Linked DNA regions of Vreelandella piezotolerans. The main gene of each other region encodes a partner of the protein of the gene in region 2 in a complex. Links are inferred from orthologs where the notes say so. Each region holds a gene or a part of one and is shown on either strand. Other genes may lie near its edges.

Region 1 (5,652 bases), 530 kb from region 2 along the record:
GAATGATGTCGCCATTCAAATCGTTGGCCTGTTTCAGCTGGTTTACCGGGACACCGTGGCGAACGGCAATCGAGGAGAGCGTGTCGCCTGATTGGATGCGATATTCGTCGCCCGTGGGGCTGCGCTGATGATCCCGCTGCCACGCCAGCAGGCTGGCTGGCGGTGGATTACGCTGAAAATGGTCGCGCAGGCCGCTGAAAATGGCCGTCGAAAGCCCCTGTTGGTGCACTGGGTCGCGCAGGCGACGCTCTTCGTCGGGATTCGATATAAAGCCCACCTCAATCAGCAGCGATGGAATATCCGGTGATTTCAGCACCATAAAGCCCGCCTGCTCGACCCGGGATTTATGCAACCGGTTGACTCGCCCAAGCTGTTCGAGTACCTGCCCGCCAATCGACAGCGAGTCGTTGAGCGTCGCGGTCATGGTAAGGTCCAGCAGCACCCCGCGCAGCACTTGGTCTTTGTCACGCAGCGACAAACTGCCATCGACACCGCCGATCAGATCCGAGCGATTTTCACTATCGGCCAGCCACTGTGCCGTTTCTGATGTCGCCCCACGCTGTGACAGCGCATACACCGAGCTACCCTGAGGGCGGGGACTAGTGAAGGCATCGGCGTGAATCGAGACGAAGAAATCGGCCTTCTGCTCACGAGCCAGTTGGGTGCGCTGGCGTAAACCGAGGTAGTAGTCGCCATCGCGAATCAGCACGGCTTTGAACCCCTGCGTGCGATTGACGTCGGAGGCGAGCCGACGGGCAATTTCCAGCACGACATCTTTTTCACGGGTGCCCGCCGGGCCAATGGCACCCGGGTCCTCGCCACCGTGCCCGGCGTCGATGGCAATGATAATGTCCCGCTGTGGGTGCGGCTGAGCGGGCTGCACTTCTACCGGCGGCTGATCTGGCGCTGGAGATGGCACGTCGGCCTCTACGCCGGGTAGCCGCGCCTGGGCCGAGCGCTGTGCCATCATCTCCTGGTCACGAATCATCGCTTCGATGGGATCGATGGGATTTTCCACTGCACTCTCGCCGGGATACTCCAGATCGACCACCAGACGATGCCCATACTGGTCGTTAGGCGGAAGCGTAAAATGACGAGGCTCGATAGCACGGTTAAGCTCGAGCACCACCCTCAAGCCGCCCTGGTCTCGCACCCCCGTGCGAACGGCTGAAATGGCGCTGCCTTCCAGTGGCAGCGTGGAGGCATCGGTATTGAGCTGACTGTCGTCTAGATCGATCACCAGACGTGACGGATTGTCCAACGTAAATACGTTGGCTTGCGTGGCCCCCGTGAGATCGAACACCAAACGCGCGTGATCGGGTGCCGCCCAAAGCCGCATGCTCTCGACGTTGGCCGCCTGCGCGGTGGTCGCACTGGCGGTCAATAAGAACGCACATCCTACCGCGCAGCGGATGAATAGCCGAACGAGGGGTCGTTTCATATCCATTGAATCCCACCACTCTCCCGCGAATTATCGATGATCCTTGCCTCCAACGGCGCTAAGACACGCTGGCCAAAGGCGGTTTCGGCCGTCAAACGCGCCGTTCGACCCTGCGCCGCTACGCAGAGCTGAATGCGCACATCGGGTGCGGGTAACCAACCCTCGCCTCTGCTGGGCCATTCGATCAGACAGAGAGCATCATCGGCGAGAACGTCTCGTCCGCCCATGAATTCAAGCTCTTCTGGGTCTGCCAAACGATACAAATCCAGATGGTAAATGCGTTGATCGCCCAGCTCGTAAGGCTCCACCAACGTATAGGTTGGGCTCTTAACGGCTCCCTGATAGCCGTATGCTCTCAAAATGCCGCGCGTCAGGGTGGTTTTACCTGCCCCTAAATCGCCTTCCAAATAAACGCGCCCGCGACCGCTTAGCGCTCGACCCAGCGCCTCACCAAAGGCAACGTGGGCCACTTCATCGTTCAATTGCACCTGCATGTTGGCCGCCTTCACGGGTTAATGAGCACTCGTGCATAGGATGCCAGATCACTGGCTAACAGGCCACGCTCTCCGGCGGCTTTGGCCGCCTCGTCGCCTGCCAGAGCATGCAGCATCGTACCCAGCCAAGCGCTCTGCTCCAAGCCGCCCAGTTGAGCCATCAAGGCGCCCAACATGCCGCTCAGCACATCGCCCATACCGCCGCTCGCCATGCCGGGATTCCCGTAAGGGCAGACGACCAGTCCGCTGGGACCCGCCACCAGGCTGCCAGCCCCTTTCAGAATCACGACGCCCCCACGGGCGCGCTGCAACGCCCGGGCGGCCGCCGGACGATCCGCCTGGACATCGGCCACACTGCAGCCCAGCAGTCTGGCCGCTTCGCCAGGGTGAGGCGTCAATACCCAGTCGTCCCGACGAAGCGTTGGCCAGCGGCTGGCCAGCAGGTTGAGCGCATCGGCATCGATGACGAGCGGTGTCGATGCCTGTAGCGCACTTTGCAGCACTGCCTGGCCCCAGGCCTCTTGCCCCATCCCTGGCCCAACCACCACGACATCCGCATTGGCGGGCAACTCGGCCACGTCGGCCCCGCTACGCACTGCACGCGCCATGACTTCTGGGCAGCGCACGAGGCTGGCAGTCAGGTGTTCCTGTGCGGTAGCGAGCGTCACCTTACCTGCTCCTAAGCGCGCTGCCGCCTGAGAGGCTAGCAGCGCCGCACCACCAAACCCCGGCGCGCCGCCCATCACCAGTACGTGCCCTAGGCTCCCCTTATGACTGGTGCGCGAACGAGGTGGCAATGCCTCGCTGAGCATTGCCTCATCCAACCGCCAAGCGGTCGGCGGAATATCGAAAAACGCCTGCGCTTTGACGCCCAGGGGGCGAAAATCGATGTCACCGGCGTAGGCAGGCGCCTCGCCAGTATGTAGGCCGATTTTGTCGCCAATGAACGTTACCGTGCAGGTGGCCTCGACCGCCGTACCCAGCATCGCGCCGGTATCGGCCGACACTCCCGAAGGGATATCCAGCGCCAGCACGGGCTGAGACGCGGTGTTAATGGCCGTAATGGCCTGCTTGACGCTGCCTTCGACCTCACCGGTCAATCCCGTACCCAGCAGCGCATCGACGATGACCTCGCCAGACAGCGTCGTGCTTGGCTGCCACTCTTCGAAGCTGACGCCTGCAGCCGTGGCCAGCTCGGCGGCGCGCGCCACGTCACCAGAAAGCGTATCTAGCGGCTTCAGAGAAAGACGCTGCACTTTGAGGCCCGACTGCATGGCCAGCGCTGCCAGCACGTGACCGTCACCGCCGTTGTGACCGCCGCCACACAGCACGGTCACGCTGCGCGCCTGGGGCCAGCGCGAGCGAAAACTGTGCCAAGCGCTGGAGGCCGCTCGCTGCATCAAGGCAAAGCTGTCGATCCCCCCGGCAATGGTACGCCTATCCAACTCACGGACCTGTGATGCGGTGTAGAGAGGACGAAGTGAAGAGGTGTTCAACGTAGACACAATGACTCCTTGTAAAGGCCTTAAATCAACCCTCATGCGCATACCTTACCCGCGTCGTCATACGCGGCATGTCGTGCCAGCGGCTAATGCGTTAGCATAGCGCGCTTAACGCATCACCGTTGACTGACCATGCCAAGTTCCATCACATTTCCACCCTCCAGCGACGCTCTGACCCATGACCACCTGCATCGGCTGGCCGAGCAGATCAAGCAGTGGGGACGCGAGTTGGGCTTTCAACAGGTCGGCATCGCCGACACGGACCTAGCTGCCCACGAGGCGCACTTGAACCGCTGGCTGGAGAGTGGCTATCACGGCGAGATGGCTTTCATGGCCAAGCACGGCACCAAGCGCACGCGCCCCGAGGAGCTGGAACCCGGCACGCAGCGGGTGATCAGCGTGCGCATGGACTATCTGCCCGCCGAAGTAGAGAGTGCCAAAGTATTGGGGCAGCCGCACCGCGCCTACGTATCTCGCTATGCATTGGGGCGTGATTATCACAAATTGATGCGCAAACGTTTGGCGCAGCTAGCCAAGCAAATCGAGCGGGAAGTAGGAAAATTTGGCTTCCGCGCCTTCGTGGACTCGGCGCCGGTGATGGAGCGCGCGCTTGCCCAGAAGGCGGGGTTGGGGTGGTTCGGCAAAAACGCTATGCTACTGAACCCCAAAGCAGGCTCGCTGTTTTTTCTTGGCGAGCTGTATACCGACCTCCCACTGCCCGTCGATGCGCCCTTCGAGCAGGAGCACTGCGGTAGCTGTAGCGCCTGCCGCACTGCCTGCCCCACCGGGGCCATCGTGGACGATAAGGTCGTCGATTCGCGCAAGTGCATCTCATATCTCACCATCGAGCTACCCGGCGCCATACCCGAAGAGTATCGGCGCGCCATGGGCAATCGCGTGTATGGCTGCGACGATTGCCAGCTCGTTTGCCCGTTCACACGCTTCACGAAAATCACCCAAGAAGCAGACTTCACGCCACGCCACGATCTCGATCGCGCCTCGCTTATTGCGCTGTTCAGTTGGGGCGAAGAGGAGTTTCTCGACAAGACCGCCGGTAGCCCCATTCGCCGCATCGGTTACGAGCGCTGGCTGCGCAATCTCGCCGTTGGCCTGGGCAACGCCCCGTGGAGCGATGCCGTCGAGGCCGCGCTATGGGCCAGACGGGCCTACCCAAGCGACCTAGTGCGTGAACATGTTGCCTGGGCACTCGCGGAGCAGCGCCGCAAGCGTGATGCGCGTATCGCCACGCGCGCCTGAACGCTACTCCTCTTCGTCGCTGCCCTCTTCCACGCGTAAAAACGTGCGGCGATAGTGGGCCAGTTCCGCGATCGACTCCTTGATGTCGTCCATGGCCAAGTGGGCGTTTTGCTTCTTGAAGCCCGCCAGCGCACCAGGGTTCCAGCGCTTGGCCAGCTCTTTGACGGTCGAGACATCCAGGTTGCGGTAGTGGAAAAACGCCCACAGTTCGGGCATTTCCCGCTCCAAAAAGCGGCGGTCCTGGTGAATACTGTTGCCGCACATCGGCGAAGAGCCTGCAACGACGTACTGGCGTAAAAAATCGAGTGTCTGACGCTCTGCTTCTTGCGTCTCGACGGTGCTCGCTTTCACGCGCGCCACCAATCCAGACTCACCGTGAGTTTTCTGGTTCCAATCGTCCATATTGGCCAGCAAGCGATCGGGCTGCTTGACGGCGATCACCGGCCCTTCTGCCACGACCTTCAAACGAGCATCGGTGATCAGTGTCGCCACCTCGATAATACGCTCTTTATCCGGTTCCAGACCGGTCATTTCCAAATCGATCCACACCAACAGGTCACTACGCGGTGCGCCGTTTTGCTCGCTCATTACATTCATTCCTTGGTCAGGGTCGCCCTTGTTTCGGCGCAGTGAACAAAAGTGTCGCTTATCTTGCGCCAACCCGCACCCCATACAGGACAGTGGGCCGCCTAGATGGGTACAATGCCCTCTATTGTAACGATCATCGGGTGGTCATGAGCAAACGTAAATTAAGCCGTCAGCAGCAGTGGCGCGTCGAGAAAATCCAAGCCGAACGCGCCCAGCGTGCCGAAAAACGTGATGCCAAGGACGCCGAAAAGCTCTCCGCGGGCGAATATGGCCCCGAACAGCCGGGCCGCGTCATGGCCCATTTTGGCCGCACGCTGGAAGTTCGTGACGCCGACGGGACGCCCATACGCTGCCACCTGCGCGCCAACCT
Region 2 (5,622 bases):
CCGGTTTTTTTGCATCCCCATACGTCAGAGGAGTATGCGCTGGCGCGCACCGAGCGCAAATCCGGTCATGGCTACGGGGGCTTCGATGTGTATGCCAGCCCGGACGTGACGCTGGAAGAAGATCTGTCACGGCGTGACCTGACGATCAATGCCATCGCTCAAGGGACTAACGGAGCGCTGACCGACCCGTTTCACGGTCGGCAGGATATCCAGCAACGCCTGTTGCGCCACGTATCGCCTGCCTTCAGCGAAGATCCGCTGCGGGTGCTACGTACCGCGCGCTTTTTAGCTCGCTATGCGCATCTGGGCTTTGCCATCGCCCCAGATACCCAGGCGTTGATGCGTCATGTCAGTGAAAGCGGCGAACTTGGCCATCTCGCCGCAGAGCGGGTGTGGGTCGAGACCGAAAAAGCGCTTGGCGAACCCAATCCAGAGCGCTATTTCACGACGCTACACGAGTGCCAAGCGCTGGCCACTTGGTGGCCGGAACTTGCCGATGACGAAACGTTGGCTGCTGCCCTCGATGCGCTAGCCAGCGCGCCTGAGACCTCGTCACCCGCGCTGGCCCACTGGCGCTATGCGCTATTGGTGTCGGTGCTTAGTGATGAGCAGCGCGACGCGTTAGCGAGCAGGCTGCGGCTGCCCAACGCGGTGGCGCAGTTGGCCCGCCATACCGCGCTGACGAAAGCGCTGCTCAATGAACCGCTCGACGATGAGCGAGTGCTGCACTGGTTGGAGCGCTTGGATGGCTGGCGCAAACCCGCTCAAGTCATTGCGCAGTTACAACTTGTCAGCCGTTTGGCACCGGCGCGCCAACCCCGGCTTGAGAAGGCGTGGCAAGCCGCTCAGGCAGTGAGCCCCCAGGCATTGCTCGGTGAGGGGTATCGTGGCGCCGCCCTAGGAGACGCGCTGCGCCAGCATCGCCAAAAAGCGGTGGCAGGCGCGTTAGACGAGGGGGCGTCGCGCTAGCGCGCTATGGCCACCCGGAGCTGCGGGTCGGCTTGGGAAATCCAGCGGCCTCGCCAGTGAAAATCGATCGGCCATAGGCGTTGGTCGCCTAAGGTAAAGCGCTTCCAGAGTGTGGCATAGGGGGTTTGGCAGGCGGGGTGGCGCGTGTTGGGCAAAAGCTCCGCCAGGGGTTGAAGCACGAAGGCGTTACGGGTGATTTCGCCACGCGGCAGCGCGACGTCATCGATGACCCCGCAGGCATCGCCGACGGTCAGTAGATCGATGTCCAGCGCGCGGGGGCTGCATTTCATCATGTCCGGCGTTCGGCCGTGGGCGATTTCGAGCTCTTTGGACCATGCTTGAAGCTCGCTCACCGACCAGTCGCTATAGAAAGCGACCACCAAGTTGTAGAAGTTGCGGCTATCGTTGAAGCCGACCGGCTCACTTTCGAAAATGCGTGATATCTGCAGCGGGCCGAAGGTATCTTCCAGGGCGTCTAGGCAAAGTCGGATATGGGTGTCAGGATCGATGTTGCTGCCCAAGCTGAGTGTGACCAGATTCATGACGATGTGTCCTGCGTGGCCTCCGGCAGCGTGCCGCGCGTGATTTCCAGGCCGACGCTGGCCGCTTGAGGAACGGCACCGGGTTTGCGGACGGTCATGCGAAGCCAACTGATCGGAAATTCGTGCTGCAAGCAGGCAGCAAGGCGCTCTGCGAACGTTTCCACCAAGGCGAATTGATGCTCGTCGGCAAACTGCTGGATTCGCTGGCAGATAGCGGCATAATCCAGCGTTAGGCGTAGCTCGTCCGTGGCGGCCGCTGGCCGAATATCTGTTGCCAGCGATAGATCCAGGCTCAGCGATTGCGTTATCGTGCGTTCCCAGTCGTACACACCGATGACGGTGTCGACGGTGAGTGCTTCGATCAAAATGCGGTCCACAGGCCTTCCCCCAGGGTCAACAAGCGGGCGATTGTACTTGAGGATGACCAGAAACGACAGTAAGGCAGCGGCGTCGGCCGCCCATGCCAGGGTAGGCAGTCCATGATATGGATCGTAATCGGTTATTTGAGCGGTAGTTGGCTGGCGGCGGTGAGCGTATGTCGGTGGGCCGGTGTGACGGATCCACGGTTTTGCGGCTCTTACAACCCAGGATTTTCGAACGTGCTCCGCCTATATGGTCCAAGGCTCGCCGCGGCCACGCTGCTGCTCGATGCGTTAAAAGGGGTGCCTGCCGTACTGGCTGCCAAGCTGCTGGCGCTGCCGGTATGGTTGCAGGGAATTGTGGGGCTGGCCGTGTTGCTGGGTCATAGCTATCCGATCTGGCACGGCTTTCGCGGCGGAAAGTCGGTCTCCAGCGCGTTTGGCGTGCTGTTGGTGCTGGTACCCAGCGTGGCGCTGCTCACGGCGCTTTGCTGGGCGCTACTCGCGTGGCGTTTGCGCACGGCGGCGGCTGCATCGCTCGTTAGCGCGCTGTTGGCACCGCTGCTGTGTCTCTGGCTAGCCCCCGGCTACGTCAGCGTCGTAGGGGGCTTTAGCCTGCTCGTATTGGCCCGCCATGGCCTCAATATTCGCCGTTTGCGCCGCGGGGAAGAGCCGCCCCTACGCGGATAGGCGCGAGAGCTACCGTGGTGCGGTAAGCGTATCGAGCGGCCAGCGAGGGGTCGCCTGCATCACGCCGTTGTCATCCCGCTCGCCGGCTGCCAAGCGCTGCGCACCGACATAGGCAATCATGGCGCCGTTGTCGGTACAAAAGCGCCCGCGAGGGTAATAAGCACGGGCTTGGCGCTTTTGGGTCTCCAGCGCTAGCCGTTCACGCAGGCGAGTATTGGCGCTGACGCCGCCTGCCATCACGATGCGTTTTAGGCCGGTTTGGTCAAGGGCGCGGCGGCATTTGATCACCAGTGTATCGACGACGGCTTCTTCGAAGGCTCGCGCAACGTCGGCCTTCGCCTGATCATCCAGTTCGTCTGCCGCTTCTAGCTGTCGAATAGCCGTTAGGGTGTGGGTTTTAAGGCCTGAGAAACTGAAGTCCAGCCCCGGACGATCAGTCATTGGGCGCGGAAAACGAAAGCGCGTCGGGTCGCCCTGTTCGGCAAGCTTTGCGACCAGCGGTCCGCCTGGATAAGCAAGGCCGAGCATTTTGGCGGCCTTGTCGAAAGCCTCCCCGGCGGCGTCATCCACCGACTCCCCCAGCAGTTGGTAGTGCCCTAACCCCTGTACTTCGGCTAGCTGAGTGTGGCCGCCCGAGACCAGAAGGGCCACGAACGGGAAATCGGGGGCGTCATCTTCCAGCATCGGGGCGAGTAGGTGGCCCTCCATGTGGTGAACGCCCAGCACCGGTATGTTCAGCGCTTTGGCCATGCCGTGGGCAGTGCTGGCGCCAACCATTAGCGCGCCGACGAGGCCCGGTCCGGCGGTGTAAGCGATACCGTCCAGGTCTTGGCGGGTGAGCTGGGCGTCTTTCAATACTTGCTCGATCAACGGCAACAGCTTGCGGGTGTGATCTCGGGAGGCCAGCTCCGGCACGACGCCGCCGTACTCCGCATGCATGGCGATTTGGCTATACAGCGCATCGGCCAACAGGCCGCGCCCGCCGGTGAACGCGGTATCGTAAATGGCGACGCCGGTTTCGTCGCAAGACGTTTCAATGCCCAGTACGCGCATGGCAAAAGAACTCGTGTAGGTGGTAAGGCAGAGGTTACAAACCGGCTAGTCTAGCATTATGGCAGTAGAGGGGCGTAAGCATTTGCAAAGATCGCCAACCGCGACTAGACTACTGTGCGCTGTAAAACTGGGTCGTACACCGTTGTGTTCGGTGTGCGTACTATCCGAACTCAAGACTCCTTAAGGTAGGTGAGTGCTTAATGCCTTCTGTAAAAGTACGTGATAACGAGCCGTTTGACGTCGCCCTGCGTCGCTTCAAGCGTTCTTGCGAAAAAGCTGGCGTTCTGTCTGAAGTACGTCGTCGCGAGCACTACGAGAAGCCGACTGCTGAGCGTAAACGCAAAGCGGCCGCTGCCGTAAAACGTCACGCTAAGAAGTTGCAGCGTGAGCGTAAGCGTTTCGAACGGCTCTATTGATCCGTACCTGGGGATAGCCAGCGCAATTGACCGGTTATCCCAAGAGGGATGCCAAGCGGCCGCCACTAGGTGGCCGTTTGTTTTTCGTTCTGTGATGTGTGTTTTGCGCGGTTTAAGGTGATCAGGCGCATTGTCTGATGACGTTAGACCCGCCCATTAGCGCTTCGCGCGAGGATGCCCGCAGTTCATGGCAGGCCAAATTCCACAGCGTTTCATTGACGACCTGCTCGGCCGCGTTGACGTGGTGGAGGTTGTCGGCGAGCGCGTGCAGCTTAAGAAAGCGGGTCGTAACTTCTCCGGTTTGTGCCCTTTCCATCAGGAAAAAACACCGTCGTTCACGGTGAGTGCCGACAAGCAGTTTTACCACTGCTTTGGCTGTGGCGCTCATGGCAACGCGCTGCGCTTTTTGATGGAGTACGACAAGCTGCCGTTCCCCGAAGCGGTAGAGCAGTTGGCCGGGCGTTTAGGTCTCGATGTTCCCCGTGAGGGAGCGGATGACCCGCGTGCTCAGCAGCGCGAGAAAAAGCGTAAAGAGGGCGTCAACCTGCTGGAAGTGGCCGCCAGCTTCTACCGCGAGCGGCTGAAAATGCAGGAGGGTCAAAGTGCTCAGCGCTACCTGCAGGGCCGCGGACTGTCGCCAGAGGTCATCGACACCTACGGTATTGGTTATGCGCCGGGTGGCTGGGAGGCGCTCAAGCAGCATCTGTCGGCAAAAGGGATCGGCGAGCCGGTACAGGTCGAGTACGGACTGCTGATCCACCGCGAAGACACTGGGCGCACCTACGATCGTTTTCGCGACCGAGTGATGTTTCCCATCCGCGACTTGCGTGGTCGTACCCTAGGCTTTGGCGGCCGGGTCATGGGGGATGAACAGCCCAAATATCTCAATTCACCAGAAACGCCTGTCTTTCATAAAGGGCGCGAGCTATACGGTTTGTACGAGGCGCGTCAAGCGTCTAGCAAACTCGAGCAGTTGGTGATGGTCGAAGGCTATATGGACGTGGTGGCGCTGGCCCAGTTCGGCATTCATAACGCCGTCGCTACGTTGGGCACGGCGACCACGGAAGATCACTTGAGCCGCCTGTTTCGTTTGGTGAGCCGGGTAGTGTTCTGCTTCGACGGTGACCGCGCGGGCCGCCAAGCGGCAAGTCGCGCATTGGAAACAGCACTCCCGCAGATGATCGATGGGCGCGAGGCAAGGTTTCTGTTTTTGCCGGAGGGTGACGACCCGGATTCGCTGGTGCGTCGAGAGGGCAGAGAGGCGTTCGAAGATCGTGTCACCTGTGCGATGCCGCTCTCGGAGTTTCTCTTCGAGCAGGCCGCCCAGGGGCGCGATTTGAATACGGTGGAAGGGCGCGAGCGATTTGCGAGTCAAGTGCTAGAGGCGCTGAACAAGGTGCCTGACGGTATGCTGAAATCGCTACTGCTCGAGTCACTGGCCAAACGCAGCGGACTGGCCCAGTCGCAGCTTCAGGCGCTGCTGGATAAGCGCACTGCTGCCGCCAGCGCATCGCCGCAGTGGGAGCCAGTGGATGACGCGCCGCTCGAGCCGGTGGTGGCGGACGAGGCTTCACGCCCTGCTGCCCGCCGCCG
Region 3 (5,488 bases), 180 kb from region 2 along the record:
TTGCGAGCGCTGAATATCGAAACGGTGGGTGACCCTAGGCGCGAGCCCAAACAGATCCCGCATGACCGTCTGCCACTCGCGGCCATGCGGTTTAAAGCGAGTCCCCTGGGCCAGATGAAAGACCAGCCAGTGGGCCATCTCATGAGGAATCACCTCATCGAAAAACGCCTCGCGATTATCGGCCAGCAGCACCGGGTTGAAGCGCAGCCCGCCCCGCCCAAGATGCGCCTGCCCTGCCGATGCGCCCTTCAGGTCGAACCACACCTTGGGCGTGGGCAGCGCGGGATCTACCTCACGACAGCGTGCCAGGGCCTGCGCGACCCGCTCTTGGGCGGCACAAAGCAGCGCTTCATGGGACAGCGCCAATAATTCATCGCGCGGCCAAGGGGGGAGTGGAGACGTCTTCATTAGTGATAAACTAGCCATTAGTGACGTTGATCGATTGTGATGGATCGACAGCGGTTTTCAAACATGACGTTGATAACGAGGCTCCCCATGGCAGAGCGCAATACCATGACCGACGCTAACTCGCCCGACAGTGCCCCGCCTCAGCCGCTGCTTGACGACGAACAGCTCGACAGGCTGGACGATTTTCTCGACTCTGAACAAGTGGGCGAAGATGCCCTCGACCTGATTTCGGCCCATGGCTTTCTGGTCGCCCTGGCAGTCGCGCCTAGCGAGCAGCCCACCGAGCAGTGGCTGGAGGAGCTTTTTCAAGGCGAACCCAACTACCGCGATGCCACCGAGCGCGATGAGATCGTCCGACTGCTGACACTGCTGCGCGACAACGCCATGGCGGTCCTGGAGCAAGGGGGCCTACCGGAACTGCCCTTCGAACTAACGCTGGATGGTCTGCCCGCAGAAGAGACGCCGATTGGCGACTGGTGTGCAGGCTTCATGGAAGGCGTGTTCAGCGACGAGAGCGCTTGGTTCCAGGATGATGAAGAGGCTGCCGCCACGCTGCTGCTGCCGTTCATGTCGCTATCGGGGCTCTTCGACGACGAACCCGACATGGCCGAGATGGCCAAAGATCAGGCCAGCCAAGAATCCTTCGTCGCCCAGCTGCCCGAGCTCGTCCTTGACCTCTACCTGCACTACCGGGTACCACCAGAAACGCCCAAACCCAAACCGCGCAAAAAGACGCCCGCCAAAGCGAAGGGCAAAAAGCGCCAGTAGCCGCGTTATTTCAGGCGCATCACCAAACCGTCCACGACACCATACACCCACTCCTTGGCCCGCTGCCCCCAGGGGCGCGCGGCCCAGGCGGCAGCATCCACCTCTTGGCTGGCAGCAAAATTACGTTCGAAAAGCGCCTGCACGTCGCTGGCGAATCCTGGATCGTCTATCTCCTGGTTGGCCTCTAGGTTCCAGTGCAGGTTCCAGTGATCGAAATTACAAGAGCCTAGGCTAACCCACTCGTCGGCCAGGACGAACTTGGCATGTATGAAGGTCGGCTGGAACTCGAAAATGCGCACGCCCGCTTTCAGCAGTGCCTGATAAAAACGCTGGCCCGCATAGCGCACGCCGGGGTGGTCGTGCTTGGCGCCGGGCAGCAGCAAACGTACATCCACGCCTTGTCGAGCGGCGCGGATCAAGCGGCGGCGCAGCGCAAACGTGGGCACGAAGTAGGGCGTGCATAGCCACAGCCGCTGACGCGCACGACTGACCCGGGCATACAGCGAGTGGCGAATTGCTTGGTAGCGATAGCCTCTGGCCGACATTACTCGCCCACGCACGCCATCGGCATGGGACGTCGCGCTGCGCTGAGGCGGGAGCGGAAGGGGCGCTGGGTCCCCCGAGGCCTGGCGGGTCAGCCGGGAACGCCACAAACGGCGAAACAGTGCCTCCCAGTCTGCAACGGTCGGTCCGTCGATGCGTAGCGCGATTTCGTACCACGCCTGCAAAAACTCATCCACCGCGCCAAAACCGCCGGTAAAGGCAATTTCGCCGTCCACCACCACTATCTTACGGTGATCACGGCTCAGATTGCGGGCCAACGAGTGAAAGCCAATCGGGTTGAACAGCTGCAAGGCTACGCCAGCGCTCTGCAAGCGTTCACGGTCGCGTCGCTCCAGCCCCATCGCACCGTAGCCGTCCAGGAGTAGAAACACCTGCACGCCGCGCCTAGCGGCGGACGCCAGCGCGTCGATGACTTGGGTGGCAAGCTCCCCCGACTCCATCAAGTAGAGTTCCACCAGCACGTAGTGCTGCGCTTGGCTCACCGCGTCGAACATCGCCGGTAAAAAGCGCGACGCTTCCGGCAGCAACACCACCCGGTTCCCTTCTCGCCACTCGTGCTGCATAGAGACTCCTTCTCTGGCTCCGCTGTGTCATCAACGCTCAGCGACTTAGGGAGCGATGGACATATAGATCGTAGCGGCTCGTTTTGCCTTCCAACGTGTGCTGCGGCGCGGGCCCTGCAATAGGCGGCGCTTTACGGGGGCGTTTCACTACCACCCGGTGGGTCGCCACGTCGAGCGCGGCTTCCAACAAGCGAGGAGCATCGTCGTCGTCTCCGGCCAGCTCGCGAAACACGCGCATCTCTTTTTTCACCAGCGCGGACTTGTCGCGATGGGGGAACATGGGATCCAGGTGGACGACTTGGGGCGTAAACTCGGCGTCCGCCACCAGCCTCGCCAACCGCTCGGCGGCATCGCCATGACGCAAGTACATGCGCGCGGCAATCGCGGCGGTGTCCTCTGCGGCCGCCGCACGCGCTAGGCCGTCGCTGAGCAAGGCGGCGATGGCCGCGACCCGCTCGATCATCAGTACCGGCGCCCCGAGGCTGGCCAGTACGAAGGCGTCGCGACCCAGGCCCGCCGTGGCATCGACCACGCTCGGCGTCACGCCTTTGGCTAGCCCGCAGGCCTTTGCCACCAGCTGTCCACGGCCGCCACCGAACTGACGACGGTGCGCGGCCTTGCCCGAGACGAAGTCGACGCTGAGCGGTTTGCCGTACTCGCGCTCGTCTCCCGCCAGGGCAAGCCGACCCTCCATGTAACCCAGCGTCAGCCCAGGTGGTAGCAAAACCTCCGGTACTGCCTGGCTCATGCCGGTTTCTTCCAAGCCACGTCATTTCGCAGATACACCGGCTGTACCTCATGGGCCGCCTGGCCCAGACCTGCGTCCAAGTCGCGCGCGGCCAGCCACGCCATCTCCTCCGCGCGTGGCTCTAGATCCGTGAGATGTTGCGACAAGCTGGCCTGCACGCCGACGGCAAATTCGTCCCACAGATTAAAGCCCGAGCCCACGCCCACCCAATCGGTTTCACCGGCTGGCAAACGGAATGCACCGGGCGGGATGACGACCTCGTCACTCTGTAAGCTTAGGGTATCGTTCAGGCAGTGCCAGGTAGCGGCATACACTTCGCCCATGCGCGCATCCAGCGCGGTGACCACATGGCGAAAGTGATAACGCCGATGCGCCTGAAGCGCGAGCGCTTCCAGGGTCGACACGCCGAGCAATGGGCAGTCCAAGCCAAACGCCAATCCTTGCGCGGCACCGGCCGCAATGCGCAGGCCGGTGAACGAGCCGGGGCCGCGCCCAAAGGCGACGGCATTCAACGCTTGTGGGGCAATGCCCGCATCGGCAAGCAGCTCATCCACCATTGGCATCAAGCGCTTGGTGTGCGCGCGTGGCGTCATCTCGAAGCGTGCCAGGCAGTCACGTTGGCCGCCTGTATGGCGGAGTAGTGCCGCAGAGCAGGCGCTGGAGGAGGCATCCAGTGCCAGAAGGTATAACGACGACATAGCGGTATTGCACTCCGTAAAAATAGGCCTCTAGTATACCGCCGCACGCCTGAAACGACGATGGCCCGCAGGAAACCTGCGGGCCATCGAGGCACGTAACACTGAGGCGCGCTTAGCTGAGCGCTTCTTTCACCTGGCGGGTGATGTCTGCCACACTGCCTACGCCTTCGACGCGGTGATACTGCGGTGCAGTCGCCGGATCCTCTTTCGCCCACTGCTGGTAGTAGTCCACCAGCGGAGCGGTTTGGTCGTGGTAGACCGACAGGCGATTACGCACCGTGGACTCCTGATCGTCTTCACGCTGGATCAGCGATTCGCCGGTTACGTCGTCTTTACCCGCTTCTTTGGGCGGATTGTGCTCGATGTGATACACACGACCAGAGGCCGGATGCACGCGGCGACCCGCCAAGCGACTGACGATCTCTTCGTCCGGCACGGCGATTTCCAGCACGTGGTCCAGTTTGACGCCGCCCTCTTTCATGGCGTCTGCTTGGGGGATGGTCCGCGGGAAGCCGTCGAACAAGAACCCATTCTCACAGTCCGGCTGGCTGATGCGCTCCTTGACCAGGTCGATGATGATGTCGTCCGACACCAGTCCCCCGCTGTTCATAATCTCTTTGACCTTCAGGCCCAGCTCGGTGCCGTCTTTGATGGCGGTGCGCAGCATATCCCCGGTGGAAATTTGGGGAATCTTGAACTGCTCACAGATGAATTGAGCTTGAGTCCCCTTCCCCGCGCCGGGGGCACCCAACAGGATTAAACGCATGGCACTGCTCCTTGAATGATCGTCTTGAATGATAGTGATCGTTGAAATCAATGAATCGACAATAACCGTGCCGTTCAGGCGACACAACTCCCCAAAAGCCTGAGAGCACGATTATTTTGTGTTTTTTTGAGTAAAAACAGCAAAGTGGCCAGCGTTAGTACTTTGGTCACCCTGTTTTAATCAAACTATCGTTTAAGTGGCCTAGCTATAAACACAAGCGGCGCCCCTCAGGGCGCCGCTTGTGGCTTGCTCGGTCGACCGCTTACAGCAGTAAGCGACGGATATCGGTGAGCACGTCCGCCAGGAAGGCGGTGAAGCGCGCTGCATCTGCCCCGTTGATCGCGCGGTGATCGTAGGAGAGCGATAGCGGCATCATCAAGCGCGCTTGGAAGGCGTTGCCATCCCAAACCGGCTTCATCTGCGCTTTCGACACACCCAAGATCGCGACCTCGGGGGCGTTGACGATCGGTGTGAAGGCCGTGCCGCCAATCGAGCCCAGGCTCGAAATGGTGAAGCAGCCACCGGTCATCTCTTCCCGCTTGAGCTTCTTGCTCTGCGCTTTCTTGCCTAGCTCCGCCATCTCCTTGGCAATCTCGATCAAGGATTTCTTATCGGCGTCTCGCAGCACGGGCACCATCAGGCCGTCCGGTGTATCCACCGCGATGCCGATATGGACGTACTTCTTCCACACCAGCGTATCGCCGTCGCCTTTCAAGCTGACGTTGAACTGCGGGAACTTACGCAGTGCAAAGGCACACGCCTTGACCAGGAAGGGCAGCGGCGTGAGCTTGGCCCCCTGGGCTTCGGCCTCGGCCTTCATGGCCTTGCGGAAGTCCTCGAGCTCGGTGATGTCGGCTTCGTCGAACTGGGTCACGTGGGGCACGTTGAGCCAGCTACGATGCAGGTTCGTCGCGCCCATCTTGAGCAGGCGACCCATCGGCTTCTCTTCCACTTCACCAAACTGGCTGAAGTC

The links.
Region 1: the proteins of tsaD (region 2) and tsaE are in contact, whole or in part, in a crystal structure (PDB 6N9A), measured with the Thermotoga maritima proteins. The link is inferred for Vreelandella piezotolerans from one-to-one orthologs. Residues at the interface, in WP_004082750.1 of Thermotoga maritima: Cys10, Asp11, Arg49, His50, Leu82, Gly84, Gly135, Gly136, Glu154, Thr155, Leu156, Asp157, Asp158, Ser159, Glu162, Asp165, Lys166, Arg169, Leu170, Tyr175, Lys213, Thr214, Leu217, Tyr218, Gln221, Arg222, Asn324; in WP_004082108.1 of Thermotoga maritima: Leu37, Gly38, Lys46, Lys57, Val59, Lys60, Ser61, Thr63, Phe64, Thr65, Leu66, Met67, Val69, Pro71, Tyr82, Arg83, Leu84, Asp86, Asp88, Phe89, Asp93, Ile128, Asp130, Glu131, Arg134.
Region 3: the proteins of tsaD (region 2) and tsaB are in contact, whole or in part, in a solved structure (PDB 4WQ4), measured with the Escherichia coli proteins. The link is inferred for Vreelandella piezotolerans from one-to-one orthologs.

What each region holds. Positions count from the first base shown.
Region 1 is NZ_CP048602.1:2,379,350-2,385,001, forward strand. Bases 187-3,144 are described here. They hold tsaE (tRNA (adenosine(37)-N6)-threonylcarbamoyltransferase complex ATPase subunit type 1 TsaE), read right to left. Parts: upstream 1,936-3,144; coding sequence 1,438-1,935; downstream 187-1,437. Other genes in these bases: GYM47_RS10975 (N-acetylmuramoyl-L-alanine amidase), read right to left, coding at 187-1,447; GYM47_RS10985 (NAD(P)H-hydrate dehydratase), read right to left, coding at 1,947-3,144. In the rest of the region: more of GYM47_RS10975, read right to left, coding at 1-186; more of GYM47_RS10985, read right to left, coding at 3,145-3,440; tRNA epoxyqueuosine(34) reductase QueG, read left to right, coding at 3,570-4,694; orn (oligoribonuclease), read right to left, coding at 4,698-5,282; small ribosomal subunit biogenesis GTPase RsgA, read left to right, coding at 5,429-5,652. UniProt on the Escherichia coli protein: Required for the formation of a threonylcarbamoyl group on adenosine at position 37 (t(6)A37) in tRNAs that read codons beginning with adenine.
Region 2 is NZ_CP048602.1:2,908,840-2,914,461, reverse strand. Bases 1,592-4,519 are described here. They hold tsaD (tRNA (adenosine(37)-N6)-threonylcarbamoyltransferase complex transferase subunit TsaD), read right to left. Parts: upstream 3,614-4,519; coding sequence 2,570-3,613; downstream 1,592-2,569. Other genes in these bases: dnaG (DNA primase), read left to right, coding at 4,217-4,519; rpsU (30S ribosomal protein S21), read left to right, coding at 3,814-4,029; plsY (glycerol-3-phosphate 1-O-acyltransferase PlsY), read left to right, coding at 1,991-2,560; folB (dihydroneopterin aldolase), read right to left, coding at 1,592-1,888. In the rest of the region: GYM47_RS13335 (tRNA nucleotidyltransferase/poly(A) polymerase-related protein), read left to right, coding at 1-969; folK (2-amino-4-hydroxy-6-hydroxymethyldihydropteridine diphosphokinase), read right to left, coding at 966-1,511; more of folB, read right to left, coding at 1,508-1,591; more of dnaG, read left to right, coding at 4,520-5,622.
Region 3 is NZ_CP048602.1:3,088,638-3,094,125, forward strand. What follows is about bases 1,899-4,692. They hold tsaB (tRNA (adenosine(37)-N6)-threonylcarbamoyltransferase complex dimerization subunit type 1 TsaB), read right to left. Parts: upstream 3,750-4,692; coding sequence 3,048-3,749; downstream 1,899-3,047. Other genes in these bases: GYM47_RS14170 (phospholipase D-like domain-containing protein), read right to left, coding at 1,899-2,303; GYM47_RS14175 (class I SAM-dependent methyltransferase), read right to left, coding at 2,341-3,051; adk (adenylate kinase), read right to left, coding at 3,862-4,515. Outside these bases: GYM47_RS14160 (SprT family zinc-dependent metalloprotease), read right to left, coding at 1-408; GYM47_RS14165 (YecA/YgfB family protein), read left to right, coding at 496-1,176; more of GYM47_RS14170, read right to left, coding at 1,182-1,898; aceF (pyruvate dehydrogenase complex dihydrolipoyllysine-residue acetyltransferase), read right to left, coding at 4,778-5,488. UniProt on the Escherichia coli protein: Required for the formation of a threonylcarbamoyl group on adenosine at position 37 (t(6)A37) in tRNAs that read codons beginning with adenine.